Regions from separate parts of the Streptomyces sp. NPDC060064 genome, predicted to be linked through region 2. Evidence: predicted binding sites of a transcription regulator. Region 2 holds the regulator's gene; each other region holds the start of a gene.
What was found. Region 2 encodes HrcA, which represses chaperone genes, less so after heat shock. Its sites were predicted from a motif close to TTNGCACTCNGNNNNNCNGAGTGCNAA; they were not measured.
Positions count from the first base shown of each region.

Region 1: groES (co-chaperone GroES) is a predicted target of HrcA. The motif match lies at 8,686-8,712, and genes of this name have one in related genera.
Region 3: groL (chaperonin GroEL) is a predicted target of HrcA. The motif match lies at 6,508-6,534, and genes of this name have one in related genera.

Region 1 covers NZ_JBHWWF010000038.1:3,299-13,488, forward strand. Annotated here, with positions in the region: gene ACFWDI_RS33270 (sigma-70 family RNA polymerase sigma factor) at 1-274, opposite strand, end outside; gene ACFWDI_RS33275 (response regulator transcription factor) at 529-1,140, opposite strand; gene ACFWDI_RS33280 (WhiB family transcriptional regulator) at 1,571-1,894, shown strand; gene ACFWDI_RS33285 (LysR family transcriptional regulator) at 1,958-2,854, opposite strand; gene ACFWDI_RS33290 (MOSC domain-containing protein) at 2,934-3,602, shown strand; gene ACFWDI_RS33295 (SDR family NAD(P)-dependent oxidoreductase) at 3,697-4,470, shown strand; gene ACFWDI_RS33300 (hydroxyacid dehydrogenase) at 4,659-5,645, shown strand; gene ACFWDI_RS33305 (ester cyclase) at 5,707-6,402, shown strand; gene groL (chaperonin GroEL) at 6,506-8,134, opposite strand; gene groES (co-chaperone GroES) at 8,231-8,539, opposite strand; gene ACFWDI_RS33320 (polysaccharide deacetylase family protein) at 8,866-9,504, opposite strand; gene ACFWDI_RS33325 (polysaccharide deacetylase family protein) at 9,501-10,190, opposite strand, start outside.
Region 2 covers NZ_JBHWWF010000028.1:82,772-92,961, forward strand. Annotated here, with positions in the region: gene ACFWDI_RS29140 (HAMP domain-containing protein) at 1-2,450, opposite strand, end outside; gene ACFWDI_RS29145 (SpoIIE family protein phosphatase) at 2,691-4,652, shown strand; gene hemW (radical SAM family heme chaperone HemW) at 4,740-5,972, shown strand; gene ACFWDI_RS29155 (DUF3097 domain-containing protein) at 6,091-6,912, opposite strand; gene ACFWDI_RS29160 (MBL fold metallo-hydrolase) at 6,923-7,657, opposite strand; gene hrcA (heat-inducible transcriptional repressor HrcA) at 7,853-8,875, shown strand; gene dnaJ (molecular chaperone DnaJ) at 8,876-10,012, shown strand.
Region 3 covers NZ_JBHWWF010000001.1:21,937-32,126, forward strand. Annotated here, with positions in the region: gene ACFWDI_RS00115 (DUF3263 domain-containing protein) at 1-189, shown strand, start outside; gene otsB (trehalose-phosphatase) at 199-1,047, shown strand; gene ACFWDI_RS00125 (trehalose-6-phosphate synthase) at 1,024-2,433, opposite strand; gene ACFWDI_RS00130 (hypothetical protein) at 2,541-2,795, opposite strand; gene ACFWDI_RS00135 (glucosyl-3-phosphoglycerate synthase) at 2,835-3,773, opposite strand; SAM riboswitch class I at 3,937-4,064, shown strand; gene thrC (threonine synthase) at 4,082-5,365, shown strand; gene ACFWDI_RS00145 (MoaD/ThiS family protein) at 5,389-5,664, shown strand; gene ACFWDI_RS00150 (cold-shock protein) at 6,076-6,279, shown strand; gene groL (chaperonin GroEL) at 6,659-8,281, shown strand; gene ACFWDI_RS00160 (peptidylprolyl isomerase) at 8,411-8,908, opposite strand; gene ACFWDI_RS00165 (DUF397 domain-containing protein) at 9,071-9,316, opposite strand; partial or broken gene ACFWDI_RS00170 (DUF5753 domain-containing protein) at 9,300-9,732, opposite strand; gene ACFWDI_RS00175 (hypothetical protein) at 9,918-10,133, shown strand; gene ACFWDI_RS00180 (hypothetical protein) at 10,130-10,190, shown strand, end outside.

The DNA.
Region 1 (10,190 bases), on a different contig from region 2:
CGACCTTGTGGGATGCGATGGCGAAGACGAAAGCCTCGAAGGGCCTTCCGGTGTCCTTGTACCGCGGCAGCGCCATCAGCACCGCGACACAGACCTCCTGCGCAAGGTCCTCCACGAAGTGACGCGCGTCGCCCGGCAGCCGGCTGAGCCGAGAGCGGCAGAAGCGCAGCGCGAGCGGATGGACATGCGCGAGGAGGTCGTGCGTAGCCTGCTCGTCGCCATCGACGGCACGGTGAACGAGTGCACCGATCACCGTGGTCTCGTCGTCGCGCATCGGTCCATGGTGCCTTGGTGGCTGAGAATCCGTGGCACTGCGTCCAATGTTGTGCACCGAAGCGTTATGAGCAGGTGCGCCGGAACTCATCTCCTGCGCCCTCCCCTCCCGCTCGACCGACTTGTCCCCGAGGAACTCCACATCTCAAGGATGCGGCATCGCGCGGGAAACGGATGCCCACGGCTGTCCGCCGCCCCGCCCGCCGAGTGGCGGGCGGGATCCGTCGTACCGCCGTGGTGACCACTCGCGATTACCTAGCGGACGAGGCCCCAGCGGAATCCGAGCGCGACGGCGTGCGCCCGGTCCGAAGCGCCCAGCTTCTTGAAAAGCCGCCTGGCGTGCGTTTTCACCGTGTCCTCGGAGAGGAAGAGCTCGCGGCCGATCTCGGCGTTCGACCGGCCGTGACTCATTCCTTCGAGCACCTGGATCTCACGCGCGGTGAGCGTCGGCGCCGCGCCCATTTCCGCCGAACGCAGCCGGCGCGGTGCCAGCCGCCAGGTCGGATCGGCGAGCGCCTGGGTGACCGTCGCCCGCAACTCGGCGCGCGAGGCGTCCTTGTGCAGATAGCCGCGGGCACCGGCGGCGACCGCGAGCGCGACGCCGTCCAGGTCCTCGGCGACGGTCAGCATGATGATCCGGGCGCCGGGATCGGCGGAGAGCAACCGGCGGACCGTCTCGACGCCGCCCAGTCCGGGCATGCGTACGTCCATCAGAATCAGGTCCGAGCGGTCGGCGCCCCAGCGGCGGAGGACTTCCTCGCCGTTGGCCGCGGTCGTCACGCGCTCGACGCCGGGCACGGTCGCAACCGCGCGGCGGAGCGCCTCTCGGGCAAGCGGGGAGTCGTCGCAGACGAGGACGGATGTCATGGCCGCCCTCCGCAGCTGATGCGCGTCACCTTGAGCCTCCAGGCTGAGTACGTTTCGTCACCTGTGCGGTTGAACGCTCTCGGACATGTGCCCGAGCGCTTGTTGTTTCAACCGCCTCCGCACTCTCAACGACGGTCACTCGAAAGAGTTACGGGTCGGACAGCCGCCTTCAGCACTCTACGTGAGGGGTCGTGCGCAGAGGAGAGCGCCGCAGGTCATGCGTCCTTCATCAGTCAGCTATGCCCCATTTAGCGGCTTTTCTTCCCTTTTCCTGGTGTCTGTGGCTAGATTCGCAATGAGTCATATTTACATCTACTAACACCGTAGATGTACGGTCGTGGTCACGGTACGAGTGCCGGACCCGACTCGTATCGCGTCTGATCCGACCTGTCCTGTATCCACTCAGCACGGTTTCAAGGGGACAAGCGCTATGGCAGATTTCTCCCGCCTTCCCGGACCCAACGCCGATCTGTGGGACTGGCAGCTCCTCGCAGCCTGCCGTGGGGTGGACAGCTCTCTCTTCTTCCACCCCGAGGGTGAGCGTGGCGCTGCACGAAGTGCGCGCGAGAACTCGGCAAAAGAGGTCTGCATGAGGTGCCCGGTCCGCGCGGAGTGCGCGGCACACGCACTGGCGGTGCGGGAGCCGTACGGCGTGTGGGGCGGACTGACCGAGGACGAGCGCGAGGAGCTGATGGGGCGTGCGCGGCATCGACTGATCCCGGCGAACAGCGTGGGAGGCGTGCCGCGGGGCTGACCCCGCGGTGCGGAAGATTCGAAGAAACGTTCCTGCAGCGGCTCTGCCCTGGGCGAGGGGCGCTCAGGGCCGTCGTGGCGCCGCCAGAGTCAGCTGATCGAGAGTGGCGGCGACCGCCGGGACCTGCGCCAGGTCCGGGAGCGTGAGCGCCACGATCTCGCGCTGGACCGCCGGCTCCACAGTCACGGTGCGCGCGGCCTTGGGCCGAACCGACTCCATGGCCAGCTCGGGCAGCACCGCCACCCCCAGACCCGCGGCGACCAGGCCGATCACCGCCGGGTAGTCGTCGGTGGCGAAGTCGATACGAGGGGTGAAGCCCGCCTCCTCGCAGACCTCGACGAGCTGGCGGCGGCAGCGCGGACAGCCCGCGATCCAGGGCTCACCGGCCAGGTCGCCGATGGTGACGGAGTCCGATTCGGCGAGGCGGTGCCCTTCGGGGACGAGGCCCACGAGGCGGTCGGTGAGCAGCGGGCGGACGATCAGGTCGTCCCACTCCGTGTCTGTCGCCCCGTAACGGAAGGCGAGCGCCACATCACAGTCACCCTCCCGCAGCATCTCCACCGAGCGCGGCGGCTCGGCCTCGACGAGAGAGACCCGGGTGCCCGGGTGGGCCGCGCGCAGGGCGGCGAGCGCGGTCGGTACGAGGGTGGAGCTGCCGCTGGGGAACGAGACCAGCCGGACCCGGCCGGCCCGCAGACCGGCGATGGCGGCGATTTCCTCCTCGGCGGCGGTGAGCCCGGCCAGGATGCCCGAGGCGTGCCGCACGAGCGCCTCACCCGCCTGGGTCAGGCGCATTGCGCGGCCTGTACGAATCAGCAGCGGGGTACCGGCCGACGTCTCGAGCGCCTTCATCTGCTGGCTGACGGCGGGCTGTGTGCAGCCCAGCGTGCGCGCGGCCGCCGAGAACGAGCCGGTGGCGGCAACGGCACGCAGGACACGGAGATGACGGGCTTCGATCACTCTTCGAATATAAGGGGCCCTTGGAGGGAAGACCAATAATTGGATGGTTCGTTTGAGAGCGGGGGGTAGCGTGGCGTCCATGAAGGTTTTGACCGTGAACGTGGGACGGCCGAAGGCCGTCGACTACAGCGACGGCGCGGGCGGCACGACCGGCATCGACAAGCAGCCGGCCGATGGGGCCGTACGGGTGAGGGAGCCGGGCCCCAAGGGGCAAGGGGCCAGCGGGGTCGTCGGGGACACGGTCTGCGATCTGCGGCACCACGGCGGGACCCACCAGGCCGTGTACGCCTTCGCGCGCGAGGATCTGGACTTCTGGGAGCGGGAGTTGGGGCGGCCGCTGGCCAACGGCTCCTTCGGGGAGAACCTCACGACGAGCGGGCTCGATGTGAGCGGGGCGAAGATCGGCGAGTGCTGGCGGATAGGCGACGGGCTGGTGCTGGAGGTGACCAGCGGCCGCATTCCATGTCGTACGTTCGCGAGCTGGCTGGGTGAGAAGGGCTGGGTCAAGCGCTTCACGCGGCACGGCGCGCCCGGCGCGTATCTGCGGGTCGTCGAACCCGGCGAGATCCGCGCGGGCGACGCGATCGAGATCGTGCACCGGCCGGATCACGAGGTGACGGTCGAGCTCTCGTTCCGGGCCGACACCACGGAGCGTGAGCTGCTGCCACGTCTGCTCGCGGCCGGCGAAGCGCTCCACCCCGAACTGCTGAAGGACGCCCGCGAGTACGTCGCCAAGCAGGGCGGGTAGGGAAACCTCGGACAAGGCCTCCGGGAAGGCAAGGGAATTCGGGCGGGCAAGGGGCGTACAGCGCACTCCCACACAGGGCACTAACGTGCCGCCTATGACGACTGCACTGATTACGGGAGCGACCGCGGGTATCGGCGCCGCGTTCGCGCGGCGGCTCGCGGCCGAGGGACACAACCTGGTGCTGGTGGCCCGCGACACCAAGCGACTGCACGAGCAGGCCACCGAGTTGCACGACCGGCACGGCATCGAGGCGGAGGTGCTGACCGCCGATCTGTCGCAGGACGCCGGGATCGCCGCGGTCGAGAAGCGGCTCGCCGACCGGAAGAACCCGGTGGACCTGCTGGTCAACAATGCGGGGTTCGGCAACAAGGGACGCTTCCTCGAGGTGTCCATGGCCGACGAACTGACGATGCTGAAGGTGCACTGCGAGGCGGTGCTGCGGCTGACGGCGGCGGCGGCGGAGTCGATGCGGGAGCGCGGGCGGGGCGGGGTGGTGAATGTGGCGTCGGTGGCCGCGTTCGTGCCGCGCGGGACGTACGGCGCTTCGAAGGCGTGGGTCGTGCAGTTCACGCAGGGTGCCGCGCGGGATCTGGCGGGGTCGGGCGTACGGCTGATGGCCCTGTGCCCCGGATTCGTACGGACGGAGTTCCACGAACGGGCCGGGATGGGGACGGACAACATCCCTGGGTGGATGTGGCTGGACGCGGACAAGCTGGTCTCCACAGCGCTGGCGGACCTGGCCCGCGGGAAGTCGCTCTCGATCCCCGACCCGCGCTACAAGGCGCTGATGGGTGCGGTGAAGCTGGCGCCGCGCGGGCTGCTCGGCGGGATCACGTCCAGGACAGGCCGGAAGTACGGCCCGCAGTGAGCGTGTCGCGGGAACAGTCCGGACGGCGGTTTCCCGACAGTCGCCCCGGCGGGAACGGCGGGAACGGCGGGAACGGCGAGAACGGCGAGAACGGCGAGAACGGCGAGAACGGCGGAGAGCACCACGGCGAGAACCACGGCGAGAGCACCGCAGAAGACTTCGGCGGCCGACCGTCCCTCCTGCTCGCGATGGGCCCCGGCATCGCCGAGCGCCTGCTCGACGACCGCCACCGCGACCGTCTCACCGCCCTCGCCCGCACCGATCCGCACCTGATCGCCCACGATCTGACCGCCCCTTCGCCACCCGTCGCGGACGCGCTCGCCACGGCCGAAGTACTGCTGACGTGCTGGGGCACGACCCCGCTCACCGCCGACGTCCTCGCGGCGGCCCCGCGGCTGCGCGCAGTCGTCCACGCCGCCGGCTCCGTCAAGAACCACATCACAGAAGCCTGCTGGGAGCGCGGCATCGCGGTGACCTCGGTCGTCGCGGCCAACGCCCTGCCCGTCGCCGAGTACACGCTTGCCGCGATCCTCTTCGCCAACAAGCGCGTTCTGCACACCCGGCACCGCTACCGCACGCTGCGCACCCACCACGACTGGGGCCTGGAGCTCGACGGCGCGGGCAACTACGGCCGTACGGTCGGGATCGTCGGCGCTTCCCGGATCGGCCGCCGGGTGATCGAGCTGCTGCGCCCGTTCGACCTGCGGGTTCTGCTGTACGACCCGTACGTCGGGTCGGCCGAGGCCGACGGGATCGGCGTCGAGACCGTGCCGCTGGACGTGCTCTGCGCGGACAGCGACGTCGTCACGGTCCATGCCCCGCAGATCCCGGCCACCCGCCATATGATCGGCGCCCGGCAGCTGGCACTTATGCCCGACGGCGCGACGCTGGTCAACACCGCGCGCGGTTCGCTGGTCGACGAGGAGGCCCTGCTCGCCGAGCTCATCTCCGGACGCCTCGATGCCGTACTGGATGTGACGGACCCTGAAGTCCCGTCCGCCGACTCGCCCTTGTACGACCTGCCGAACGTCCTGCTCACCCCGCACATAGCGGGCTCGCTCGGCCGCGAGCTGCACCGGATGGCCGACCGGGCGCTGGACGAGGTGGAGCGGTTCGCGGCCGGGCTGCCCTTCGCGGACCCGGTCCGTCCCGGGGCACTTAAACATTCCGCTTAGCTCATCATTGGGAACAATTCTCACTAAACTGGACGCATCCCACCCATTTCCGGGAGGCGCCATGAAATTCGTACAGATAGTCGACTACAAGACCGAGCAGTTCGACACCATGAACCAGCTCATGGACAAGTGGGTCGATCAGACCAAGGGCAAGCGGACCGCCACCCACACCCTGACCGGCAAGGACCGCTCCGACGACTCCCACTACGTCGAGATCGTCGAATTCCCCTCGTACGAAGAGGCGATGAAGAACTCCCATCTGCCCGAGACCGACCGGATCTTCCAGGAGATGGTGGCGCTCTGCGACGGGATGCCGTCGTTCACCGACCTCGACGTGGTCCGCGACGAACAGCTGAACGCGGCAGCCGCCCGCCGCTTCTTCCACGAGATCGCCGTCGGAGGCAACCTCGACGCCATCGACGAGCTGTTCGCGGCCGACTACCGGGACCACGACATCATCAGGGGAGAGGACAGCGCCACCGGGTTGGAGAACATGCGCAGCGATGTCACCGGCTGGCGCGACGCGTTCGACTTCACCTTCAACCTGGACAGGCAAGTGACCGAAGGTGACGACGTCGTGACGCTGTGGACCTGGACCGGCACACACAAGGGCGACTTCCTGGGCATCGCCCCCACCGGCAAACAGTGCACCATGACCGGCACCACGATCTTCCGCTTCCAGGACGGGAAGGTCCAGGAGGGCTGGTGGCACTACGACGTCATGCGCCTGATGCGGCAGCTCGGCGCGCTGGGCTAGCCGCCGCGTTTGCTGGGGGCCGGCACACCCGGCCGGACGCCGAAGGCCCCCGTTCCCACCGCCGAGCGGCGGGAACGGGGGCCTTCACATGTGTCGTACGGCGTCAGTGGCTGTGACCGTGACCGTGGCCGTGACCCGCCTCGGCCTCCTCCTCCGCCGGCTTCTCGACGACCAAGGTCTCGGTCGTGAGCAGCAGGGAGGCGATGGACGCGGCGTTCTCCAGCGCGGAGCGCGTGACCTTGACCGGGTCGATGACGCCGGCCTTCACCAGGTCGCCGTACTCGCCGGTCGCGGCGTTGAAGCCCTGGCCGGCCTCGAGCTCGGCGACCTTGGCGGTGATGACGTAGCCCTCGAGACCGGCGTTCTCGGCGATCCAGCGCAGCGGCTCGACGGCGGCGCGACGGACGACGGCGACACCGGTCGCCTCGTCGCCCTCCTTGCCGAGGTTGCCCTCGAGCACCTTCACGGCGTGGACGAGCGCGGAGCCACCACCGGAGACGATGCCCTCCTCGACCGCGGCGCGGGTCGCGGAGATGGCGTCCTCCAGACGGTGCTTCTTCTCCTTCAGCTCCACCTCGGTGGCGGCGCCGACCTTGATCACGCACACGCCGCCGGCCAGCTTCGCGAGGCGCTCCTGGAGCTTCTCGCGGTCCCAGTCGGAGTCCGTGGACTCGATCTCGGCCTTGATCTGGTTGATGCGGCCGACGACGTCCTCGTGCTTGCCGCCACCGTCGACGATGGTGGTGTCGTCCTTGGTCACGGTCACGCGGCGGGCGGAGCCCAGCACGTCCAGACCGGCCTGGTCGAGCTTGAGGCCGACCTCCTCGGCGATGACGGTGGCACCGGTGAGGGCGGCCATGTCGCCGAGCATCGCCTTGCGGCGGTCGCCGAAGCCGGGGGCCTTGACGGCCACCGCGTTGAAGGTGCCGCGGATCTTGTTCACGACGAGGGTGGAGAGGGCCTCGCCCTCGACGTCCTCGGCGATGATCAGCAGCGGCTTGGAGCTACCCGCCTGGATGACCTTCTCGAGCAGGGGCAGCAGGTCCTGGATCGAGGAGATCTTGCCCTGGTGGATCAGGATGTACGGGTCGTCGAGGACGGCCTCCATACGCTCCTGGTCGGACACCATGTACGGCGACAGGTAGCCCTTGTCGAAGGCCATGCCCTCGGTGAAGTCGAGCTCCAGGCCGAAGGTGTTGGACTCCTCGACGGTGATGACACCGTCCTTGCCGACCTTGTCCATCGCCTCGGCGATGAGCTCGCCGACCTGCTGGTCCTGCGCGGAGAGCGCGGCCACGGCGGCGATGTCGGCCTTGTCGTCGATCGGGCGGGCGGTCGCGAGGAGTTCCTCGGACACGGCCTTGACCGCGGCGTCGATGCCCTTCTTCAGGGCGGCCGGGGAAGCGCCCGCGGCGACGTTGCGCAGGCCCTCGCGGACCAGCGCCTGGGCCAGCACGGTGGCGGTGGTGGTGCCGTCACCCGCGATGTCGTTGGTCTTGGTCGCCACCTCCTTCACCAGCTGGGCACCGAGGTTCTCGTACGGGTCCTCGACCTCGACCTCACGGGCGATGGTGACACCGTCGTTGGTGATGGTGGGGGCGCCGAACTTCTTGTCGATGACGACATTGCGGCCGCGGGGGCCGATCGTCACCTTCACCGTGTCGGCAAGCTTGTTGACGCCGCGCTCGAGGGCGCGACGGGCGTCCTCGTCGAACTTCAGGATCTTCGCCATGGGAGCTTCTCTGTCCTCTCGAACGAACTACGCCCCTGGGCACCCGGCTACATATGTCGCGGGGGCCAGGGGCGCAGATCTAAAACTTCGGGTGAATTACTTCTCGACGATCGCGAGCACGTCGCGAGCCGAGAGGACGAGGTACTCCTCGCCGTTGTACTTCACCTCGGTGCCGCCGTACTTGCTGTACAGCACGACGTCGCCGGTCTTGACGTCGAGCGGGAGCCGCTCGCCGTTCTCGAAGCGACCCGGGCCCACGGCGAGGACGACGCCCTCCTGGGGCTTCTCCTTCGCGGTGTCCGGGATGACCAGGCCAGAGGCCGTGGTCTGCTCGGCGTCGAGCGGCTGGACCACAATGCGGTCCTCGAGCGGCTTGATGGCAACCTTGGAGCTGGCGGTCGTCACGATCCGACCTCCCCCTTCGGAGATCTCACGGGGTTAACTGTCTGAGGTGGCGACCAGGTGGATCCGTCGTCGCGGGTGCCGGACCTGCCCGTCGCTGTGTTGGCACTCTCCAGTGGGGAGTGCCAGACCTGAGACTATGACTGCGATTAGCACTCGGTCAAGCGGAGTGCCAATCCGCCGGTGTGGCGTCGTGCTGTCACGGTCGGTCCGATACGGAGAACGTGGCGCGGGCGCCCTGGGTTCCGCGCGGTACAGCAGCAATTCCGCCCGGCACGACAGCAATCACCGCACGGCAGCAATACGGCACCGGCACTACGGCCTGCCCCTCAGACGTAGTCCTCCAGACGCGCCACCGCGTACCCCTGCGCCTGGATACGGCGCAGCATCCGCCCCGTCGTCCTCGTGTGCGCGAGCACGATGTCACCGGGCCGCAGCCGTTCACCCTCCGCATACGCCCGCCCCAGCACCACCGCACGGACCCCGCAGTCGGCTGCCGCCCGCAGTGTGTCGGCGTTGTACGCGCCGTGCGGTGGACGGAGCAGCCGCTCCCGCCGGCGGCAGATCTCGTCGCGCTGGTCCTCGTACGAGAGCGTGCGCAGATCGGTCCTGCCGCCCGTGCGGAACGTACTGATCGGCAGCTTCAGATCGCCGACCATCCGCAGGAACTCCGGATCGCGCTCCACGCCGTCGTCGAAGGTGAGGAAGACGACCTTCTCGCGGGTCGGCACCCGGTTCACCACGTACGGCACCTTGGGCCTGCGCGCGGGCGGCTTCGGCGCGGCCGCGAGCGGCGCGGCCAGCCCCCACCGCTTGTGCGCGGAGCCCGGTACACCCGCGCCCGGGGAGACCTGCTGCGCGGCCTTGCGCCCGAGGCGCTCGATCGGGTCCACCGACTGCGCACACCCCGAGGCGAGAAGCGCACCGGCCGCCAGCACTCCGGCCAGCAGCCGGTGCGCGCGTCTCATACGTAGTCCTCCAGCTTCGCCACGGCGTAGCCCTTGTCGGTGATCGTCTTCATGACCCGCCGGATCAGGTCGGGCATGGTGGCCTTCCACTCCTCGGGGCCGCGGAAGTGCGTCAGGATGATGTCGCCGGGGTGCAGATCCTGGTCCCACTCGCGCCACTCCATGTGGTCCGGAAACGCCTCGGCGGCCCAGAGCGGCACGGCCTTGATGCCGCACGATTTGGCCACGCGCAGCGTGTCCCGGTTGTAGTTGCCGTACGGCGGGCGGAAGAGCGAGGGCCGCTTCCCGTACCGCTCCTCGAGCTTGGTCTGCTGGTTGCAGATCTCCCGCTCCTGCTCGGCGTACGAAAGGCCGGGCAGATAGAGGTGGTTGAGGGTGTGGTTGTACAGCGAGACCCCACGGTCCCGCATCTCCTTGAAGTAGTCGTAGTTGTTGCTGATCAAGTAGTCGCTGAGGAAGGCGCTGTACGGGATCTTGAGCTCGGACATCATCCGCAGCAGGGCGGGGTCCTTCTCCCAGCCGTCGTCGATCGTCAGAAAGACGACCTTGTCCTTGACGGGCACGGTGGTGAAGACGGGCGGCAGGGACTCGCCGTCCTCGACCTCGAAGCCCTCACGGGTGGTGATCTCCGGCTTGACTGCGGGCGGCTGGGGCGCGGCGAGCGGGGGCTTGTCCAGGCCCCACTT
Region 2 (10,190 bases):
GGAATGATGACAACGCTTGCCGGTGACGCCTCGCCGAGGCCGGAGTTGATCTTGATGTAGTCCGGAGGTGCTTCCTCGAGGAGGATCCGCTTCTTCTCCAGGGCCGCCTGGCGCACCAGACCGTGCCCCGGCATACCGGTGGTGTCTATGGTGGCCGACTGGGCCGAGCCGTAACCGGCGATGAAGGCCAGTCCCTTGGTGGTGGAGGTGGTACGGCGCGGAGTGCCGCCGGCGTCCGGGTCGGCCAGGAAGAACGCGCCGTACTGCGCGTTCACCAGCGGGGTCAGCTCGCGCAGGATCAGGTCGGCGACCTCCATCAGATCGCGGTGGCCCTGCATCAGACCGGCGAGGCGGGCGAGATTGGACTCCAGCCAGTCCTTGGCGCGGGTGGTCTCGCGGAGGTTGGACACCATCAGATTGATGTTGTCCTTCAGCTCGGAGACCTCACCGCGCGTCTCGACCGTGATCGACCGGGACATGTCGCCCTGGGCGACGGCGGACGCCACCTCGGCGATGGCGCGGACCTGGGTGGTGAGGTTGAGCGCCAGCTCATTGACGTTGGTCGTCAGCCGCTTCCAGGTGCCGTACACGCCCTCGACCCGAGCCTGGCCGCCGAGCTGGCCCTCGGAGCCGACCTCGCGGGCCACCCGGGTGACCTCGGAGGAGAACGAGGAGAGCGTGTCCACCATGGTGTTGATGGTGGTCTTGAGTTCCAGGATCTCGCCGCGCGCGTCCACGTCGATCTTCTTGGAGAGGTCGCCCTGCGCCACGGCCGTCGCCACCTGGGCGATGTTCCGCACCTGTGAAGTGAGATTGTCGGCCATGTAGTTGACGTTGTCCGTGAGGTCCTTCCACAGGCCGGTGACACCGAGGACCTGGGCGCGGCCGCCCAGCCGGCCGTCGGTACCCACCTCGCGGGCCACGCGTGTGACCTCGTCGGCGAAGGCGCGCAGCTGCTCCACCATCGTATTGACGGTGTCCTTCAGCTCCAGGATCTCGCCGCGCGCATCCACGGTGATCTTCTTGGAGAGGTCGCCGTTGGCGACGGCGGTGGTGACCTGCGCGATGTTGCGGACCTGACTGGTCAGGTTGGACGCCATGAAGTTGACGTTGTCCGTGAGGTCCTTCCAGACGCCGGAGACGCCGCGGACCTGGGCCTGGCCGCCGAGGTTGCCTTCCGTGCCGACCTCGCGGGCGACCCTGGTGACCTCGTCGGCGAAGGCGGAGAGCTGGTCGACCATGGTGTTGATGGTCGATTTGAGCTCGAGGATCTCGCCCTTCGCCTCGACCGTGATCTTCTTGCCGAGGTCGCCCTGGGCGACGGCCGTCGACACGAGCGCGATATTGCGGACCTGTGAAGTGAGATTGTCCGCCATGAAGTTGACGTTCTCGGTGAGGTCCTTCCAGACGCCGGAGACGCCGCGGACCTGGGCGCGGCCGCCGAGGTTGCCTTCCGTACCGACCTCGCGGGCGACCCTGGTGACCTCGTCGGCGAAGGCCAGGAGCTGGTCGACCATGGTGTTGATCGTCGACTTGAGCTCCAGGATCTCGCCCTGGGCGTCCACGGTGATCTTCTGGGAGAGGTCGCCGTTGGCGACGGCGGTGGTGACCTGCGCGATGTTGCGGACCTGACTGGTCAGGTTGGACGCCATGAAGTTGACGTTGTCCGTGAGGTCCTTCCAGACGCCGGAGACGCCGCGGACCTGGGCGCGGCCGCCCAGCTGGCCCTCCGTGCCCACCTCGCGGGCCACCCGCGTGACCTCGTCGGCGAAGGCCGAGAGCTGGTCGACCATGGTGTTGACGGTCAGCTTCAGCTCAAGGAGCTCGCCGGTCGCCTCGACCGTGACCGTACGGGTCAGATCGCCGCGGGCCACGGCCGTGGTCACCGCGGCGATGTCCCGCACCTGCGCGGTCAGCCGGGAGGCCATGGTGTTGACCGCCTCGGTGACGTCCCGCCAGCTGCCCGAAAGGCCCTGCACCTTGGCGCGTCCGCCGAGCCGGCCCTCCGTGCCGACCTCGCGCGCCACCCGCGTCACCTCGCTGGTGAACAGCGACAGCTGGTCGACCATCTTGTTCACCGCACGGCCGAGCCGGCGCAGATCGCCGCGTAACTGACGGTTGCCGTCGTGCAGATCGACCCGCTGGGTCAGATCGCCGCCGGCCACCGCGTCCAGCACACGGGTGGCGTTCGCGGCGGGCACCACCAGGGCGTCCAGCAGGGTGTTCGTACTGATGACGGCGGAGGTCCAGGCGCCCTGGCCGGGGCTGGCCGACAGCCGGTCGTCGAGCCGTCCGTGCCGTACGACCTCCCTGCGGACCCGCGACAGCTCATCCGTGAAGTGCTGATTGCGCACGGCGATCTGGTTGAACATCGCCGCCAGTTCGGCGGGAATGCCCTCATGGACCTCCGCCATCCGCACATGGAAGTCCCCGTCGCGCAGGGTCGTCATCGCGGCCAGCAGTGGGCGCAGCTCCGAGGTGCGGATCCAGCCGCCGTCGGCCGAGGGCGGGGAGGACACCGCAGGCAGCCGGGACTCCGGCTGAGCTGGCGGCAACGCACTGTCTCTGTTCATAATCCGCCCACTTCGGTGACTCGGCGCTTATGGGCAGGCTCAGTCTGTCACTCTGTCGGTGTCATAAGCGGCGCATTGCCAGAACCGACCAGGAGCCGCACAGTGGGGTCCCTTCCGATGCAGCGCGAGACCGTTCACCGCACGACACCGTTGTACCCGCTTCGGGATGACGCGCGTTCAGTCGCTCGCACCAGCCTGCCCGGCAACCCTCTCGCACCGTCCGCCGCGCGCCGCTTCGTGCGCGCCGCCATCGCCGACTGGACCAACCTCGGCATGCTCGCCACCTGCGCCTTCTGCCGCGGGTCAGGGGGCTGCCCGCCGGGCGGTCACAGCACGGACCGGCTCGCCGACGACGCCGTACTCATCGTCAACGAACTCGTGACCAACGCCGTCGTGCACGCGGGCACCACCGTCGAACTCCTCTGCAGGCTGGAGGAGTCGGCGGACGGCGAGCCCGCCGCCCTCGTACTCGAAGTCTCCGACCACCACCCGGCCAGGGCCGTACGCAATGAACCGCACGGCGCCGAGGAACGCTCCGGCACGCCCGAGTACGGCCGCGGCCTCCATCTCGTCGCCGCCCTCGCCGAGCGCTGGGGCATCACCTACCGCCCCGGCCTCAAGACCATCTGGGCCCGACTCCCCGTCGACGGCTGGGACACCTGCCCGCTCCCCGGCGCCGAACCCGCGCTGCATCGCGGACTGCGCGCCGCCGAGATCCTCGCCCCCTCGCCCCGGCGCACCGTGCGCGAGGACTCCGACTGGATCAGCCGAGGCGCACTCTCCTTCCTCGCCGAGGCATCCGACCTGCTCGCCGGACAGCTCGACGAGGACATGGTCGCGGCGCTCGCCGGGCAGCTGCTGGTGCCGAGGCTCGCCGACTGGTGCGCGATCTGGCTGGACAGGGAGTCGGGACGGCCGGGATCGGGCTGGGGCACGGGCGGCGGAGCGGGGACCGCGCAGCGGCTCGCCCGGGTCTGGCACAGCGACGAGTCCCTCACTGAGCAGCTGCGCGAGACCCTGGACAAGGAGCCGCCGCTGCTGCTGCCCGAGGCCGCAGGCAACGGGCCCGTACCGATCCCCTGGCCCGGTGACGGCCAACCGGGCGGCGATGACGGCACGGCCGTCGCATACCGCCTCGCCGCGGGCGGACGCGGGCTCGGCACCCTGCTGATCGCGCGGTACGGCCTCGCACGCGTACCCGACGAAGCGACCGCGCTGATCGCGGACTTCGCACGCCGCGTGGCTCTCGCGATCAGCGCGGCCCGCCAGTACACCCGGCAGGCCACCATCAGCCGTGTTCTGCAGCGCGGTCTGCTCCCCGGCAAGGTCGGGCAGATCCCCGGTGTCGACCGGTTCCTGGTGTACGAGCCCAGCGACGACGGCGTCGCGGGCGGCGACTTCTACGACATCTTCCCGGCCGGCTCCGGCGGCCGCTGGTGCTTCATGCTCGGCGACGTCCAGGGCAGCGGACCCGAGGCCGCGGTCGTCACCGGCCTCGCCCGGCCCTGGCTGCGGCTGCTCGCCCGCGAGGGTTACCAGGTCGGCCAGGTGCTGGACCGGCTCAACGGACTGCTCCTCGACGATGCGATGGAGGCGGCGGAATCAGCCGCGCTGATGGTCGCGGCAGCGGGCGGTCAGGGCGTGCCGGAGGGTCCGCAGGCGCGGTTCCTGTCCCTGCTCTACGGCGAGCTGGTGCCCTCGCCCCGGGTCGGCGGAGGTGTGCGCTGCACCCTGGCGAGCGCCGGGCATCCACTGCCGCTGCTGCTGCGGCCCGACGGCCGGGTGCTCACGGCGGCCGAGTCGCAGGTGCTGCTCGGGGTCGTCGAGGACGTCGCGTACCAGAGCCAGACCTTCGACCTGGAACCCGGCGACACCCTGCTCTGCGTCACGGACGGGGTGACGGAGCGGCGCTCGGGGTCGCGGATGTTCGACGACGAGGACGGGCTCGCCCGGGTGCTCGCCGGCTGCGCGGGCCTGACCGCGCAAGGGGTCGCGGAGCGGATCAAGCAAGGGGTGTACGAGTTCGGGGAGACGCCACCGGAGGACGATCTGGCGCTGCTGGTGCTCCAGGCGCGGTAGCCGTCCCGGCACCCGGCGCGGTAGTCGGCCCGGCACCCGGTGGGTGGCCGTACCGGGGCACCCGCGAGGTGACGGACAATGGGGGGCATGCCTTCCGTACTGCCCGATGGTGAGCCCATGCCCGAGGACGGGTCGCTGCCCGCGTCCGCCCTGACGGGCGCCGGGGACCGGCCGCTCGCCTTCTATCTGCATGTGCCGTACTGCGCGACGCGCTGCGGCTACTGCGACTTCAACACCTACACGGCGACCGAGCTGCGCGGCTCGGGCGGCGTGCTCGCCTCCCGGGACAACTACGCCGCGATGGTCGCGGAGGAGGTCCGCCTCGCCCGCAAGGTGCTGGGCGACGACCCGCGGCAGGTACGGACGGTGTTCGTCGGAGGCGGTACGCCGACGCTGCTCGCGGCCTCGGATCTGGTCCGGATGCTGGACGCGGTCCGCGAGGAGTTCGGGCTCGCGGACGGTGCGGAGATCACGACCGAGGCGAACCCGGAGTCGGTGGACCCGGCGTATCTCGCCGAGCTGCGGGAGGGCGGCTTCAACCGGATCTCCTTCGGGATGCAGAGCGCGCGGCAGCATGTGCTGAAGGTGCTGGACCGTACGCATACGCCGGGCCGCCCGGAGGCGTGCGTCGCGGAGGCGCGGGCTGCGGGCTTCGACCATGTGAACCTCGACCTGATCTACGGCACGCCCGGCGAGAGCGACGACGACTGGCGCGCCTCCCTGGCGGCCGCGGTGGGCGCGGGTCCGGATCACATCTCGGCGTACGCACTGATCGTCGAGGAAGGCACGCAGCTTGCGCGGCGGATCCGCCGCGGCGAGGTCCCGATGACCGACGACGACGTCCACGCGGACCGGTATCTGATCGCGGACTCGGTGCTCGGGGACGCGGGCTTCGACTGGTACGAGGTCTCCAACTGGGCCACGACCGAGGCGGGCCGGTGCCTGCACAACGAGCTGTACTGGCGCGGCGCGGACTGGTGGGGTGCGGGCCCCGGAGCCCACAGCCATGTGGGCGGGGTGCGCTGGTGGAATGTGAAGCACCCGGGCGCGTACGCGGCGGCGCTGGCGGAGGGCCGCTCGCCGGGCGCGGGCCGCGAGCTCCTCTCGGCGCAGGACCGCCGGGTGGAGCGGATCCTGCTGGAGCTCCGGCTCCGGGAAGGCTGCGAGCTGGAGCTCCTGCACCCGGCGGGCCTGGCGGCGGCGGGCCGGGCCCTGTCGGACGGCCTGCTGGAGCCGGGGCCGTACAAAGAGGGACGGGCCGTACTGACGCTGCGGGGCCGCCTGCTGGCGGACGCGGTGGTACGCGACCTGGTGGACTGACGGGGGTGGGTACGCCCTTCGGGCCTCTCCTCAATCGCCGGACGGGCTTACATTTCGCCGGACCGGCAACTCAAGCCCTGCCGGCGATTGAGGCGCGGGGTCCGGGGCCCAGCCCCGGTCACACCCCCGGAGCCGTCACGAAGTCGATCAGCTCCTCCACTCGCCCCAGCAACTGCGGCTCCAGGTCCTTGTACGACCGCACGCCCGACAGAATCCGCTGCCACGCCGCTCCCGTGTTCTCCGGCCAGCCCAGTGCGCGGCAGACTCCCGTCTTCCAGTCCTGGCCGCGCGGCACCGACGGCCACGCCCGGATGCCCACCGAGGACGGCTTCACCGCCTCCCACACATCGATGTACGGGTGGCCCACGATCAAGGCGTGGTCGCTGGAGACCTGGGACGCGATACGGGACTCCTTCGAGCCGGGGACCAGATGGTCAACCAGCACCCCGAGGCGCGCGTCCGGGCCCGGCGCGAATTCCTTGACGATCGACGGGAGGTCGTCGATGCCCTCGAGGTACTCCACGACCACGCCCTCGATCCGCAGATCGTCACCCCAGACCCGTTCGACGAGCTCCGCGTCGTGGCGGCCTTCCACGTAGATACGGCCCGCCCGCGCGACCCTCGCCCGTGCCCCCGGGACCGCGACCGAGCCGGAGGCCGTACGTGCCGGGCGGGCCGGGGCCGTCGCCGAGGGGCGGACCAGGGTGACCACCCGGCCCTCCAGCAGAAAGCCCCGCGGGACCAGCGGGAACACGCGGTGCTTGCCGAAGCGGTCCTCGAGCGTGACTGTCGGGCCCTCCGCCGTTTTCTCGGTACGGATCACCGCACCGCAGAAACCCGTCGTGACCTCCTCCACGACCAGGTCGGACTCGGCAGGGACCTCCGGGGCCGGCTGCTGCTTCTTCCAAGGAGGCGTCAGATCCGGGCTGTAGCTGCGCATTTGGCCGACGCTACGACACGCCGAAGCGCTCCGCCAACGATTCCCGCTGTGCGCGTACAAAAGCCGCGTCGACCACTGCCCCGTGCCCGGGGACATACACCGCGTCGTCGCCGCCCAGCGACAGCAGCCGGTCCAGCGCCGCCGGCCAGCGGGACGGGATCGCGTCCCGGCCCGCCTGCGGTTCGCCCGACTCCTCCACCAGATCTCCGCAGAAGACCACCTCCGGGCTGCCCGGGCCTTCGCCCGGCACCAGCAGCGCCAGATCGTGGCCCGAGTGACCGGGGCCGACATTGGCCAGCAGCACCTGGCGGCCGCCCAGCTCGAGCGTCCACTCCCCGCACACCGGATGGTGCGGCAGTACCAGAAGATCGGCGGCCTCCGCGGCGTCCTTCACCGGGACCCCGTGCCGTACGGCCGTGCCGCGGATCTCGTCGCGCTCCCGCCTCATCAGTTCGTCGACGCCGACCGCGCCGAACACCTCGGCCCCGGAGAACGCCGCGGTCCCCAGGACATGGTCGAAGTGCGGATGACTCAGTGCGATATGCGTCACTCGGCGACCGCCCAGCAGCGCCTGCGCCTGGGTGCGGAGCTCGGCGCCCTCACGGAGCGTCGAACCCGTGTCGTACATGAGGACACGGTCCTCACCGGCGACCAGTCCAACGGTCGCGTCCCAGACAGGCAGCCGCCGACGCCCCACCCCGTCGGCCAACCGCTCCCAGCCGAAGTCTTCCCAACTGACGTCCATACCGCGACGCTATCGGCAAGGACCAGCGGTGTCGCGAGGTACCGTGGTCGGCCGCGATTGCAGGACTGCCCTGCAGGACGGCCCTTGCTAGGGGCGTACCCCACAGCCGTACACTGGCTCGGGGGAGTGCTGGCACTCGGACATGACGAGTGCCAAGCAGTCACCACAAGGAACCACGGCTGGAGGTGTGCGCAGATGCTCAGCGAACGCAGACTCGAGGTGCTGCGCGCCATCGTCCAGGACTATGTCGGCACCGAGGAGCCCGTCGGCTCCAAGGCCCTCACCGAGCGGCACAAGCTCGGTGTCTCCCCGGCTACTGTCCGTAACGACATGGCGGTGCTGGAAGAGGAAGGGTTCATCGCCCAGCCGCACACCAGCGCCGGCCGCATCCCGACGGACAAGGGCTACCGGCTCTTCGTCGACAAGCTGGCGGGCGTCAAGCCCCTGTCGGCGCCCGAGCGCCGCGCCATCCAGAACTTCCTGGACGGAGCCGTCGACCTGGACGACGTCGTGGGCCGTACGGTACGGCTGCTCGCGCAGTTGACCCGGCAGGTCGCCGTCGTCCAGTACCCCTCGCTGACCCGGTCCACGGTCCGGCACGTGGAGCTCCTGTCCCTCGCGCCCGCCCGGCTGATGCTCGTGCTCATCACGGACACCGGACGGGTCGAGCAGCGCATGATCGACTGCCCCGCGCCGTTCGGCGAGACCTCGCTGGCCGACCTGCGGGCCCGGCTCAACAGCCGGATCGTCGGGCGCCGCTTCGCGGATGTGCCGCACCTGGTGCAGGAGCTGCCCGACTCCTTCGAGACGGAGGACCGCGGCACTGTGTCCACGGTGCTGGCGACCCTGCTCGAGACGCTGGTCGAGGAGACGGAGGAGCGGCTGGTGATCGGCGGCACGGCCAATCTCACCCGCTTCGGGCACGACTTCCCGCTGACCATCAGGCCGGTGCTGGAAGCGCTCGAGGAGCATGTGGTGCTCCTCAAGCTGCTCGGCGAGGCCAAGGACTCGGGCATGGGCATGACCGTACGTATCGGTCATGAGAACGCACATGAGGGCCTCAACTCCACTTCCGTGGTCGCGGTCGGCTACGGTTCGGGCGACGAGGCAGTTGCCAAACTCGGCGTGGTCGGACCGACCCGCATGGACTACCCCGGAACGATGGGAGCGGTACGCGCAGTGGCACGTTACGTCGGACAGATCCTGGCGGAGTCGTAAGTGGCCACGGACTACTACGCCGTACTCGGCGTACGCCGCGACGCATCGCAGGACGAGATCAAGAAGGCCTTCCGCCGGCTTGCGCGTGAACTCCACCCGGATGTGAATCCGGACCCGAAGACGCAGGAGCGCTTCAAGGAGATCAACGCCGCGTACGAGGTGTTGTCGGACCCGCAGAAGAAGCAGGTCTACGACCTCGGCGGAGACCCGTTGTCCCAGGCGGGCGGCGGAGGCGCGGGCGGATTCGGGGCCGGTGGCTTCGGCAACTTCTCCGACATCATGGACGCGTTCTTCGGTACGGCGTCGCAGCGGGGCCCCAGGTCGCGTACGCGACGGGGCCAGGACGCGATGATCCGGCTGGAGATCGACCTCAACGAAGCGGCCTTCGGTACGACGAAGGACATCCAGGTCGACACGGCTGTCGTCTGTACGACGTGTTCGGGTGAGGGCGCGGCGCCGGGGACCTCGGCGCAGACCTGCGACATGTGCCGCGGACGCGGTGAGGTCTCGCAGGTGACGCGGTCCTTCCTGGGCCAGGTCATGACCTCGCGGCCGTGCCCGCAGTGCCAGGGCTTCGGCACGGTCGTGCCGACGCCGTGCCCGGAGTGCGCCGGTGACGGCCGTATCCGCTCGCGCCGGACGCTGACCGTGAAGATCCCGGCGGGCGTCGACAACGGCACGCGCATCCAGCTCGCGGGCGAGGGCGAGGTCGGCCCGGGTGGCGGACCGGCGGGTGATCTGTACGTCGAGATCCACGAGCTGCCGCACGCGGTCTTCCAGCGGCGTGGCGACGATCTGCACTGCACGGTGACGATCCCGATGACGGCGGCGGCGCTGGGCACGAAGTGCCCGCTGGAGACGCTCGACGGCATGGAGGAGGTCGACATCCGACCGGGCACACAGTCCGGCCAGTCGATCCCGCTGCACGGGCGTGGCATCACGCATCTGCGGGGCGGCGGCCGCGGCGACCTGATCGTGCACGTCGAGGTGATGACGCCGTCGAAGATGGACGCGGACCAGGAACGGCTGCTGCGGGATCTGGCGAAGCTGCGCGGCGAGGAGAGGCCGACGGGGCAGTTCCAGCCGGGGCAGCAGGGGCTGTTCTCCCGCCTGAAGGACGCGTTCAACGGGCGGTAGCCGTTGGGGGGTGCGGGTTGCCGGGGCTCTGCCCCGGGCCCCGCGCCTCAATCGCCGGCGGGGCTCTGTTGGGGCTCCGCCCCAAGCCCCGCTCCTCAAACACCGGAGGGGCTGATATTTGAGCCCGTCCGGCGATTGAGGACACCCCCGGAGGGCGTACGGCCCCCCGAACGCCCGA
Region 3 (10,190 bases), on a different contig from region 2:
ATGGAGCACCACTCCTGGCCGGGACCCGGCGCAAAGGAGCGGGCCATCCGCGAGCAGCTCGGCATCTCCCCGGTCCGCTACTACCAGCTCCTCAACGCCCTTCTCGACGACGAGCGCGCCCTGGCCCACGACCCCGTGACCGTCAACCGGCTGCGTCGCGTCAGAGACGCCCGGCGAAGTCGCCGATAGGGTCGGGGGATGGGCAGCACTCCGTATGCGCACCCCTTGCCGACACCGTCGACGCCCGCCGGCCGGGAAGGTCTGGCCGCGATCCTCGCCAGGCCCGGGAAAACCGTCGTCGGACTCGACTTCGACGGCACCCTCGCCGAGATCGTGCCCGACCCCGACCAGGCCCGCGCCCACCCGGGCGCGGTCCCCGCGCTCGCCGCGCTCGCCCCGCGGGTCCTGTCCGTCGCCGTGATCACCGGCCGCCCCGCCGGTGTCGCCGTGCGGTACGGCGGCTTCGCCGGAGTGCCGGGCCTCGACCACCTCGTCGTCCTCGGCCACTACGGCGCCGAGCGCTGGGACGCCGTCTCCGGCACCGTCCATACGCCTGCCCCGCACCCCGGCGTCGCGGCCGTCCGCGCCGAACTCCCCGGATTCCTGGACCGCATCGGCGCCTGGCAGGGCATCTGGATCGAGGAGAAGGGCCAGGCGGTCGCCGTCCACACCCGCCGTGCGTCCGACCCGCAGGCGGCTTTCGAGGCCCTGCGTGAACCGCTCGCCGAACTCGCCGCACGCCACGGCCTGATCGTGGAGCCGGGCCGTATGGTCCTGGAGCTGCGCCCGCCCGGCATGGACAAGGGCGTGGCGCTCGAGGAGTACGTACGCGAGGTGAAGGCCGGTTCCGTGCTCTACGCCGGCGACGACCTCGGCGATCTGCCCGCTTTCGCCGCGGTGGAGAAGCTCCGCGCGGACGGCGTCCCCGGTCTGCTGGTGTGCAGCGGAAGCGAGGAGGTCCCCGAGCTCGCGGAGCGGGCCGATCTGCTGCTGCCGGGCCCGGCGGCGGTGGTCGGGTTTCTGTCAGATCTCGCGCAGCGCCTGTAGCTGGTCCAGGAACCACTTCTGCGGCGGCAGCGCGGTCGCCGCCGCCGCCAGCCGCTTGGTGCGCCCGGCCCGTTCGTTGTCCGGCATCGTCAGCGCCTCGTGGAGCGCCTCGGCGGTGCCGGTCACGTCGTACGGGTTCACCACCAGCGCGTCCTCGCCCAGTTCCTCGTACGCCCCTGCCTCCCGCGACAGCACCAGCGCGCAGCCGTTGTCCGAGACGACCGGGATCTCCTTGGCGACGAGGTTCATGCCGTCACGGATCGGATTGACCAGGGCCACATCGGCCAGCCGGTACGCGGCCAGGGAGCGTGCGAAGTCGTCCTTCACATGGAGGACGACCGGGGTCCACGTCGGTGTCCCGTAGCCGGAGTTGATCTCGTCGGCGAGGCGCTGGACCGCCGCCGTGTAGTCGCGGTACACCGCCAGGTCCTGCCGGGACGGGTAGGCGAAGGCGACATGGACGACCCGCTCCCGCCACTCCGGACGGGACTCCAGCAGCTGCCGGTAGGCGAGCAGGCCGCGCACGATGTTCTTGGACAGCTCGGTGCGGTCCACCCGGACGATCGTCTTCCGGGGCGCCGACGGGGTGCCGCCGATCTCTTCGCGCAGCGCCACCAGCCGCTCCGCCACATCCGGCCGGTGCGCGCGCTCCCGCAGGAAGTCCGCGTCCGCGCCGAGCCCGTGCACCCCGATCCGGGTGCCCTCCAGGGAGTCCGCGCCCAGCAGCTCCGTACAGCACGCCGTGAACGCGTCCGCCCACCGCCGGGTGAGAAAACAGGTCCGGTCCGCGCCGAGCAGGCCGCGCAGCAGCTGCTCGGCGATGTCGTCGGGCAGCATCCGGAAGTAGTCGACGGGCGCCCACGGCGTGTGCGAGAAGTGCCCGATCCGCAGATCCGGGCGCAGCTCGCGGAGCATGCCGGGTACCAGCGCCAGGTGGTAGTCCTGCACCAGGACCGCCGCACCGGGAGCCGCCTGAGCGGCGAGCGCGTCCGCGAAGGCCCGGTTGTAGGTCTCATACGAGGCCCACTGGCGGCGGAACTCATCGTCGAAGACCGGCTCCACCGGCGTCTGGTACAGCAGATGGTGGACGAACCAGAGCACGGAGTTCGCGATGCCGTTGTACGCGTCGGAGTGGACGGCCGGGTCGATGTCGAGCATCAGCACCCCGGCCTCGCCGACCCCGCGCCGTACCGCCTCACGGTCGCCGTCGCCCAGCGCGGCGCACACCCACAGGGCGTCCGCCTCGGAGCCGATGGCGGAGAGACCGGAGACCAGCCCGCCGCCGCCGCGCTTGGCGTCGAGCGAGCCGTCCTCGCGCAGCGTGTACGAGACCGGGCCGCGGTTCGACGCGACGAGGACCTGGGCAGCAGGGTGCTCGGAGACCATGTGGCGAAACCTAGCCCGTCGCACAAACCCTCAAACGTGCGTACGGCCGAAGGGCAGGTCGGCAGATTGGTGATTCACGGGAGCAGGCCGGTGATTGCGGCGCCCCCTCAGTGATCGCGGCGCCCGCGCGAGGCGGCGACCGCGATCACGCCGGCCGCGGTCAGGCTCAGCGCCAGACCGCCGAGGAGCCACAGCCGCTCGGAGCTGTGGTCGCCCCGGTTCGCCGGGGCGACGGTGTCGGCCATCGCCTGTCCCTGGATGACCACAGCGGTCAGAACGGTGGTGATGACTGCCAGGGCCCCGAGGAACCGCGGCAGCCCGGCACTGCGGCGCGGAGCGCCCGTACTGCATCTGAAGGCCATAAGCAGGAAGTGTTGGACAAACCGCTACAGCGGTGGTGGTTATGCCGCGCGACGCGCCGCGTACTCACCGATCTCGCGCATCGGCGGCCGCTCCTCCGTGTCCACCGGATAGGTGCGCGGTTCGAAACCGTCCTCGCCGCGCTCGAATTGCGTGAGTGCCGGCCGCACCAAGTGGCCCCGGGACAGCCGCAGTTGAGCCGTACGGTAGATCGCCGCGGCCATCCGGCCCAGCGCCTGCCCGTCCTGGTGCCGGTGCTTGCGCGAGCCGACGTCCACCTGGGCCAGCGCGTCAAGACCTACCGTGTGCAGCGCGTCCACGAGCAGGCCCAGCTCCACTCCGTAACCGACGGGGAAGGGCAGCCGCTCGAGGAGCGAGCGCCGCGCCGCGTACTCGCCGCCGAGCGGCTGGACGACCCCGGCCAGCTGCGGCCAGTGCAGATTGAGCAGCGGGCGCGCCACCAGCTCGGTGACCCGGCCGCCCTGACCTGCCACATCGCCCAGCGGCCGGTCGTACATCGCTTTGACGAACTGCACTTCGGGGTCGGTCAGCAGCGGTCCCACGATCCCGGAGACGAAGTCCGCCGAGAAGTCCCTGAGGTCCGCGTCGATGAAGCAGACGATGTCGCCGCTGGTCACCATCAGCGACCGCCACAGCACCTCGCCCTTGCCGGGGGCCGCCGGTATCCGCGGCAGTATCGCGTCGCGGTGCACCACCCGCGCGCCGGCCGCCGCGGCCACCTCGGCCGTACGGTCGCTCGAGCCCGAGTCGATGACGACCAGCTCGTCGACGAGCGGCACCGCTTCCATCAGCTCGCGCCGGATCACGGTGACGATCTCGCCGACCGTCGCCTCCTCGTCGAGCGCGGGCAGGACGACACTGACGGTCGTACCGCGCTTGGCAGCGATGAGCTGGTGCAGCGGCCGGTCGGACGCGGACCAGGAACGCCTGCTCAGCCAGCGCTCCACCTCTTCCAGCACGCTCGTTACTCCCTGGTTGTGCCACGCCGCGCCAGCGGCAGGGGCCATGATCTTCATCTCGCGGTTCGGACGACTATCTCAACCGTCCAGGCCTTCGGTTACAGTCTTGAACAACGCGGATGACCGTCGCATGTCGGGGGTCCTCACGCTGACAATCGAATACCGCTCATCCAGAGGGGCAGAGGGAACGGCCCGTTGAAGCCCCGGCAACCCTCCCGCCGACCGCGAGGTCACGGTGGGGAAGGTGCCAATTCCGTCTCGTGGCGAAATGCGTCACGGGGAAGATGAGGAGAAAGGGCCTCGCCTCCATGGCTGTTCAGACTGTCGCAAGCACCACTCCAGTGAACCTCGGTCCCGCCGCGGCGCTCTCGTGTCGCGAGTGCGGAGAGCGTTTCGACCTCGGCCCGATCTTCGCCTGCGCCCTGTGTTTCGGGCCCCTCGAAGTCGCGTACGACCTGCCGAGCGGCGACCCCGACGCGCTGAAGAAGCGGATCGAAGCGGGTCCGAACAATATCTGGCGGTACGCCCCGCTGCTGCCCGTCCCCGCCGACGTGGCCGAGAAGCCGAACATCAACCCCGGTTTCACCAAGCTCGTCAAGGCCGACAATCTCGCCCGTGAGCTGGGCGTTACCGGTGGCCTGTACATCAAGGACGACTCCGGCAACCCGACGCACTCCTTCAAGGACCGCGTCGTCGCGATCGCCGTCGAGGCCGCGCGCGCCTTCGGCTTCACGACTCTCTCCTGCTCCTCCACCGGCAACCTCGCGGGCGCCGTCGGTGCGGCCGCCGCACGGGCCGGCTTCCGCTCCTGCGTGTTCATCCCGCACGACCTGGAGCAGGGCAAGGTCGTCATGGCCGCGGTGTACGGCGGCGAGCTGGTCGGCATCGAGGGCAACTACGACGACGTCAACCGCTTCTGCTCGGAGCTCATCGGCGACCCGCTGGGCGAGGGCTGGGGCTTCGTCAACGTCAACCTCCGCCCGTACTACGGCGAGGGCTCCAAGACGCTGGCGTACGAGATCTGCGAGCAGCTCGGCTGGCAGCTGCCCGACCAGATCGTGATCCCGATCGCCTCAGGCTCGCAGCTCACCAAGATCGACAAGGGTCTGCAGGAGCTGATCAAGCTCGGTCTGGTCGAGGACAAGCCGTACAAGATCTTCGGTGCCCAGGCGGAGGGCTGCTCGCCGGTGTCGACGGCCTTCAAGGCCGGGCACGACGTCGTACGCCCGCAGAAGCCGGACACCATCGCCAAGTCGCTGGCCATCGGCAACCCGGCCGACGGCCCGTACGTGCTGGACATCGCGCGCCGCACGGGCGGCGCGGTGGAGGACGTCAACGACGAGCAGATCGTCGACGCGATCAAGCTGCTGGCCCGTACCGAGGGCATCTTCGCGGAGACCGCGGGCGGTGTGACCGTGGGCGTGACGCGGAAGCTGATCGAGGAGGGCGTGCTCGACCCGGCGCTCACCACGGTCGTGCTCAACACCGGCGACGGTCTCAAGACCCTCGACGCGGTCGCTCCGACGACCGGACCCACGGCGACCATCCGCCCGAGCCTCGACGCGTTCCGCGACGCCGGCCTGGCCCGCTGACTACCTACGGAAGGCAGAACACCATGAGCGTGAACGTCCGCATCCCCACCATTCTCCGTACGTACACGGGCGGTCAGGCCGAGGTCCCGGCGGAGGGCGCGACGCTCTCCGAGGTGATCGCCGACCTGGAGAAGAACCACACGGGCATCGCCGCGCGCGTCCTGGACGACCAGGGCAAGCTGCGCCGCTTCGTGAACGTGTACGTGAATGACGACGACGTCCGTTTCGAGCAGGGTCTTGAGACCGCGACGCCGGACGGTGCGGGCGTTTCGATCATTCCTGCCGTCGCCGGCGGCTGAGCTACGCAGCGTCACCAGAATTGCCCCCTCCGCAAGAGAAGCGGAGGGGGCAATTCTGTATGGTTGAGCGCGGTACAGTTGGGGAAGGCCCCGCCGCTGCTTATGCCGGCCGCATATGAGAATGCGTCCTGGCCCCATCAAGAAGCAGCCAATAAGTTCGCTCGAATTGCCTCTTAAGCGCCATTTGCCGGGCCCGACTTGCCCCGGAATTTATTGAATTCAGTTCAATTATCCGTTCACGCGTGCTCGGATTTCTCGTCGGATTGACCTGTTGCAGAGGGCAGTTGGGCAGATACATTCAGCCGCGGTCGACGCGTTCCGGCGCACACCCTCTCCTGTCGGAGGGTGGAGGTCTGACCCGGGTCCGCGAAGTGCGGTCCTGCGCAAGGGCCAGTAATAGGGGAGTTAGGCATGGCTCAGGGCACCGTCAAGTGGTTCAACGCGGAGAAGGGGTACGGCTTCATCGCGGTCGACGGTGGTGCGGATGTTTTCGTCCACTACAGCGCGATCCAGATGGACGGGTACCGCACCCTTGAAGAGGGTCAGCGAGTCGAATTCGAGATCTCGCAGGGCCAGAAGGGTCCGCAGGCGGATATGGTCAAGCTCGCCGTCTGATCTCGGCGCGATCGGCCACCGACGCACTCACGCACGAGGGGCCCGCATCCCACCAGGGATGCGGGCCCCTCGTGCGTCTGCCCGCGGGTCCGCTCGCGCGTCCGCTGCTGGGTCCCTTCGTGGGTCCCTTCGCGCGTCCGCTGCTGGGTCCGCCCGTGGGTCCGCTCGTGGGTCTTCGATCCGTGAGAGTCGCTTGCACTCTCCTAGGGCGAGTGCTAATCATTGGCGTTAGCACTCTGACAGTGAGAGTGACAACGAGGACCGGGTTGGTGAGGTCCGCAGGCCGGGTGGGGCAAGGAACCACAAGGCATGCAGGCCGTCCGTCGCGGGCGCCAGCGCGGTCCGGAGAATCCACCCCAGTCCGGGAGGACCACTTCACATGGCCAAGATCATCGCGTTCGACGAGGAGGCACGGCGCGGTCTCGAGCGCGGGATGAACCAGCTCGCCGACGCCGTCAAGGTCACCCTTGGCCCCAAGGGCCGCAACGTCGTCCTCGAGAAGAAGTGGGGCGCCCCCACGATCACCAACGATGGTGTATCCATCGCCAAGGAGATCGAGCTCGAGGACCCGTTTGAGAAGATCGGCGCCGAGCTGGTCAAGGAAGTCGCCAAGAAGACGGACGACGTCGCCGGTGACGGTACGACCACCGCGACCGTCCTCGCCCAGGCGCTGGTCCGCGAGGGCCTGCGCAACGTGGCCGCCGGTGCCAACCCGATGGCTCTCAAGCGCGGCATCGAGAAGGCCGTCGAGGCCGTCTCCGGTGCGCTGCTCGAGCAGGCCAAGGACGTGGAGACCAAGGAGCAGATCGCTTCCACGGCCTCCATCTCCGCCGCCGACACCCAGATCGGCGAGCTCATCGCCGAGGCGATGGACAAGGTCGGCAAGGAAGGCGTCATCACCGTCGAGGAGTCCCAGACCTTCGGTCTGGAGCTTGAGCTCACCGAGGGTATGCGCTTCGACAAGGGCTACATCTCGGCGTACTTCGCCACCGACATGGAGCGTATGGAGGCGTCGCTCGACGACCCGTACATCCTGATCGTCAACTCGAAGATCAGCTCGGTCAAGGACCTGCTGCCGCTTCTCGAGAAGGTCATGCAGTCCGGCAAGCCGCTGCTGATCATCGCCGAGGACGTCGAGGGCGAGGCCCTGTCGACCCTGGTCGTCAACAAGATCCGTGGCACCTTCAAGTCCGTTGCCGTCAAGGCTCCGGGCTTCGGTGACCGCCGCAAGGCGATGCTGAACGACATCGCCATCCTCACCGGCGGCACGGTCATCTCCGAGGAGGTCGGCCTCAAGCTCGAGAACGCCGGCCTGGACCTGCTGGGCCGCGCCCGCAAGGTCGTCATCACCAAGGACGAGACCACGATCGTCGACGGTGCCGGTGAGAGCGACCAGGTTGCCGGTCGCGTCAACCAGATCCGTGCCGAGATCGAGAACTCCGACTCGGACTACGACCGCGAGAAGCTCCAGGAGCGCCTCGCGAAGCTGGCCGGCGGCGTGGCCGTCATCAAGGCCGGCGCCGCGACCGAGGTCGAGCTCAAGGAGCGCAAGCACCGCATCGAGGACGCGGTGCGCAACGCCAAGGCCGCCGTCGAGGAGGGCATCGTCGCCGGTGGTGGCGTGGCTCTGCTCCAGGCGACTTCGGTCTTCGAGAAGCTCGACCTCGATGGTGACGAGGCGACCGGCGCCAACGCCGTGAAGCTCGCGCTGGAGGCTCCGCTCAAGCAGATCGCCGTCAACGGTGGTCTCGAGGGTGGCGTCGTCGTCGAGAAGGTGCGCAACCTGGCCGTCGGCCACGGTCTGAACGCCGCGACCGGCGAGTACGTCGACATGATCGCCGAGGGCATCATCGACCCCGCGAAGGTGACCCGCTCTGCTCTGCAGAACGCGGCCTCCATCGCGGCGCTGTTCCTCACCACCGAGGCCGTCATCGCCGACAAGCCCGAGAAGGCCGGTGCCCCCGCGGGCGGCGGCATGCCGGGCGGTGACATGGACTTCTGAGCCTCGGCTCAGTAAGCCCGGTTACGCAACCGAAGGCGGCATCCCTGACAGGGGTGCCGCCTTCGGGCGTTTCAGCGCGTGTTCACGCGGGGACCCGGACCTCTCGGCCGCTCAGGTCCCGCAGGTTCGTCAGGCGACGCCGGAGCCGGAGATGGTGATCTTGGCCTTGGTCCGGCCACTCTGCGATCCGTAGCTCTCGATCTTCTTGACCAGGGCCATGCTGTCCTCGTCGGCGACCTCGCCGAACACGACGTGCTTGCCGTCCAGCCACGGCGTCAGCACGGTGGTGATGAAGAACTGGGAGCCGTTGCTGTTCGGGCCGGCGTTGGCCATCGAGAGCAGGCCCGGCCTGTTGTGCGTGAGCTTGAAGTTCTCGTCGGCGAACTTCTCGCCGTAGATGCTCTTGCCGCCCGTGCCGTCACCGCGGGTGAAGTCGCCGCCCTGCAGCATGAAGTCGGGGATGACGCGGTGGAAGGAGGACCCCTCGTAGCCGAACCCCTTCTCGCCGGTGGCGAGCGCGCGGAAGTTCTCTGCCGTCTTGGGAACGACGTCGTCGTACAGGTTGAAGTTGATCCGCCCGGCGGGGGCGTCATTGATGGTGATGTCGAAGTAGACCTTGGTCGTCATAGGACCATCCTGACATCCCCGGCAGGCGTGGGCGCGACGGGCGCCCCGGTCCGCCGAATCGGTGGGCGCAACGGGCCGCCGCCGCGCGGGCTACTTGGTCCGCCCAGAGGGCGGCCCCTCGGCACACGAACAAGACCGGCCAGTTCCGAGGGGCTCCGCCGGCTAGTGCTGCTTGAGGTCCGCGACGAAGACGGACCAGGCGGCGCTCCGGAACACGAGCGCAGGGCCGGCGGGGTTCTTGGAGTCGCGGACGGGGACGATGTCGGGGTGGCCGTCGGCGACTTCGAGGCAGTCGCCGCCGCTGTGGGTGGACTTGCGCCAGGTGGCGACCTCGAGACAGCTGCCGTCGCTGTAGCTGGGCTTGTGCCAGGTCGCCACGCTCAGGTCGTACTCAGGGCTGATCGTCATGCGCGTAATCCTCCGCCACTGATTCGATCAGGGCCAGGGATTCTTGGGGTGACAGTGCGCTGGCCCCGAGCAGATCGTAGGTCAGTTCGTGCCGTGCGACCGTGGCCCGGGTCGTCCAACAACTGGCCTGTGCCGGGGCCATCGACGTAAGCGAGAGGGGGCGCGTCAGGGAAGTACATCAGCTTGAGGGCGCCGTCCATAGCAGCGTGTGCGCCCGCGTTGAGCAGGAGCACCTGCACGATGATCTGGTGGCTGCGTACCCGTGAGGCCACATGGCGCAGCGCCTCTGCCATCACCGCGGGTCCACCCACCGTCCGCCGTAAGGCTGCTTCGTCCAGAACGGTCCAAAACAAGGGCACCGTTGGACCGTTCAACAGGTGCGCGCGAGCGAGTCGTGCCTCGACCAGCTCGTCGATCACCGACGCAGCTCCGCGCCGAGCAGTGCGCGCGGGGACGATGACGGGTCGAGATCCTTCGGGCCAGGCATGGGCAACTCCCGGTCGTACACGGGGGATTGTTGGGCGGCCGTCGCTGTTCAGGCTAGCCACCTGTCGGACGCGCTGTGTCGTAATGCGGACACTCAGCGTGGATGTGCCTGGTCATGGTGGTGCGATCGGCGGAGCGGCTGCGGGCTGCGGAAGAGGTGGTGGCCCAGCTGCGGGTCGAGCTCGGCGAGGTGGGGGTGAAACTGCCGTCGCTGCGGGTGGACCCGGTGATGCTCGCGAGTGAGGACCCGTATCCACTCGTGGACCTGGGGCGCTGCAACCTGGACACGGCGCTGCGGCTCGCCGCTGTGCTTCATGAGGTGCGCCGGTGACCGCCGGGGAGTACGTGATCGACTCCCGCAACGGGCGGATCGGTCGGGTCATGGGGC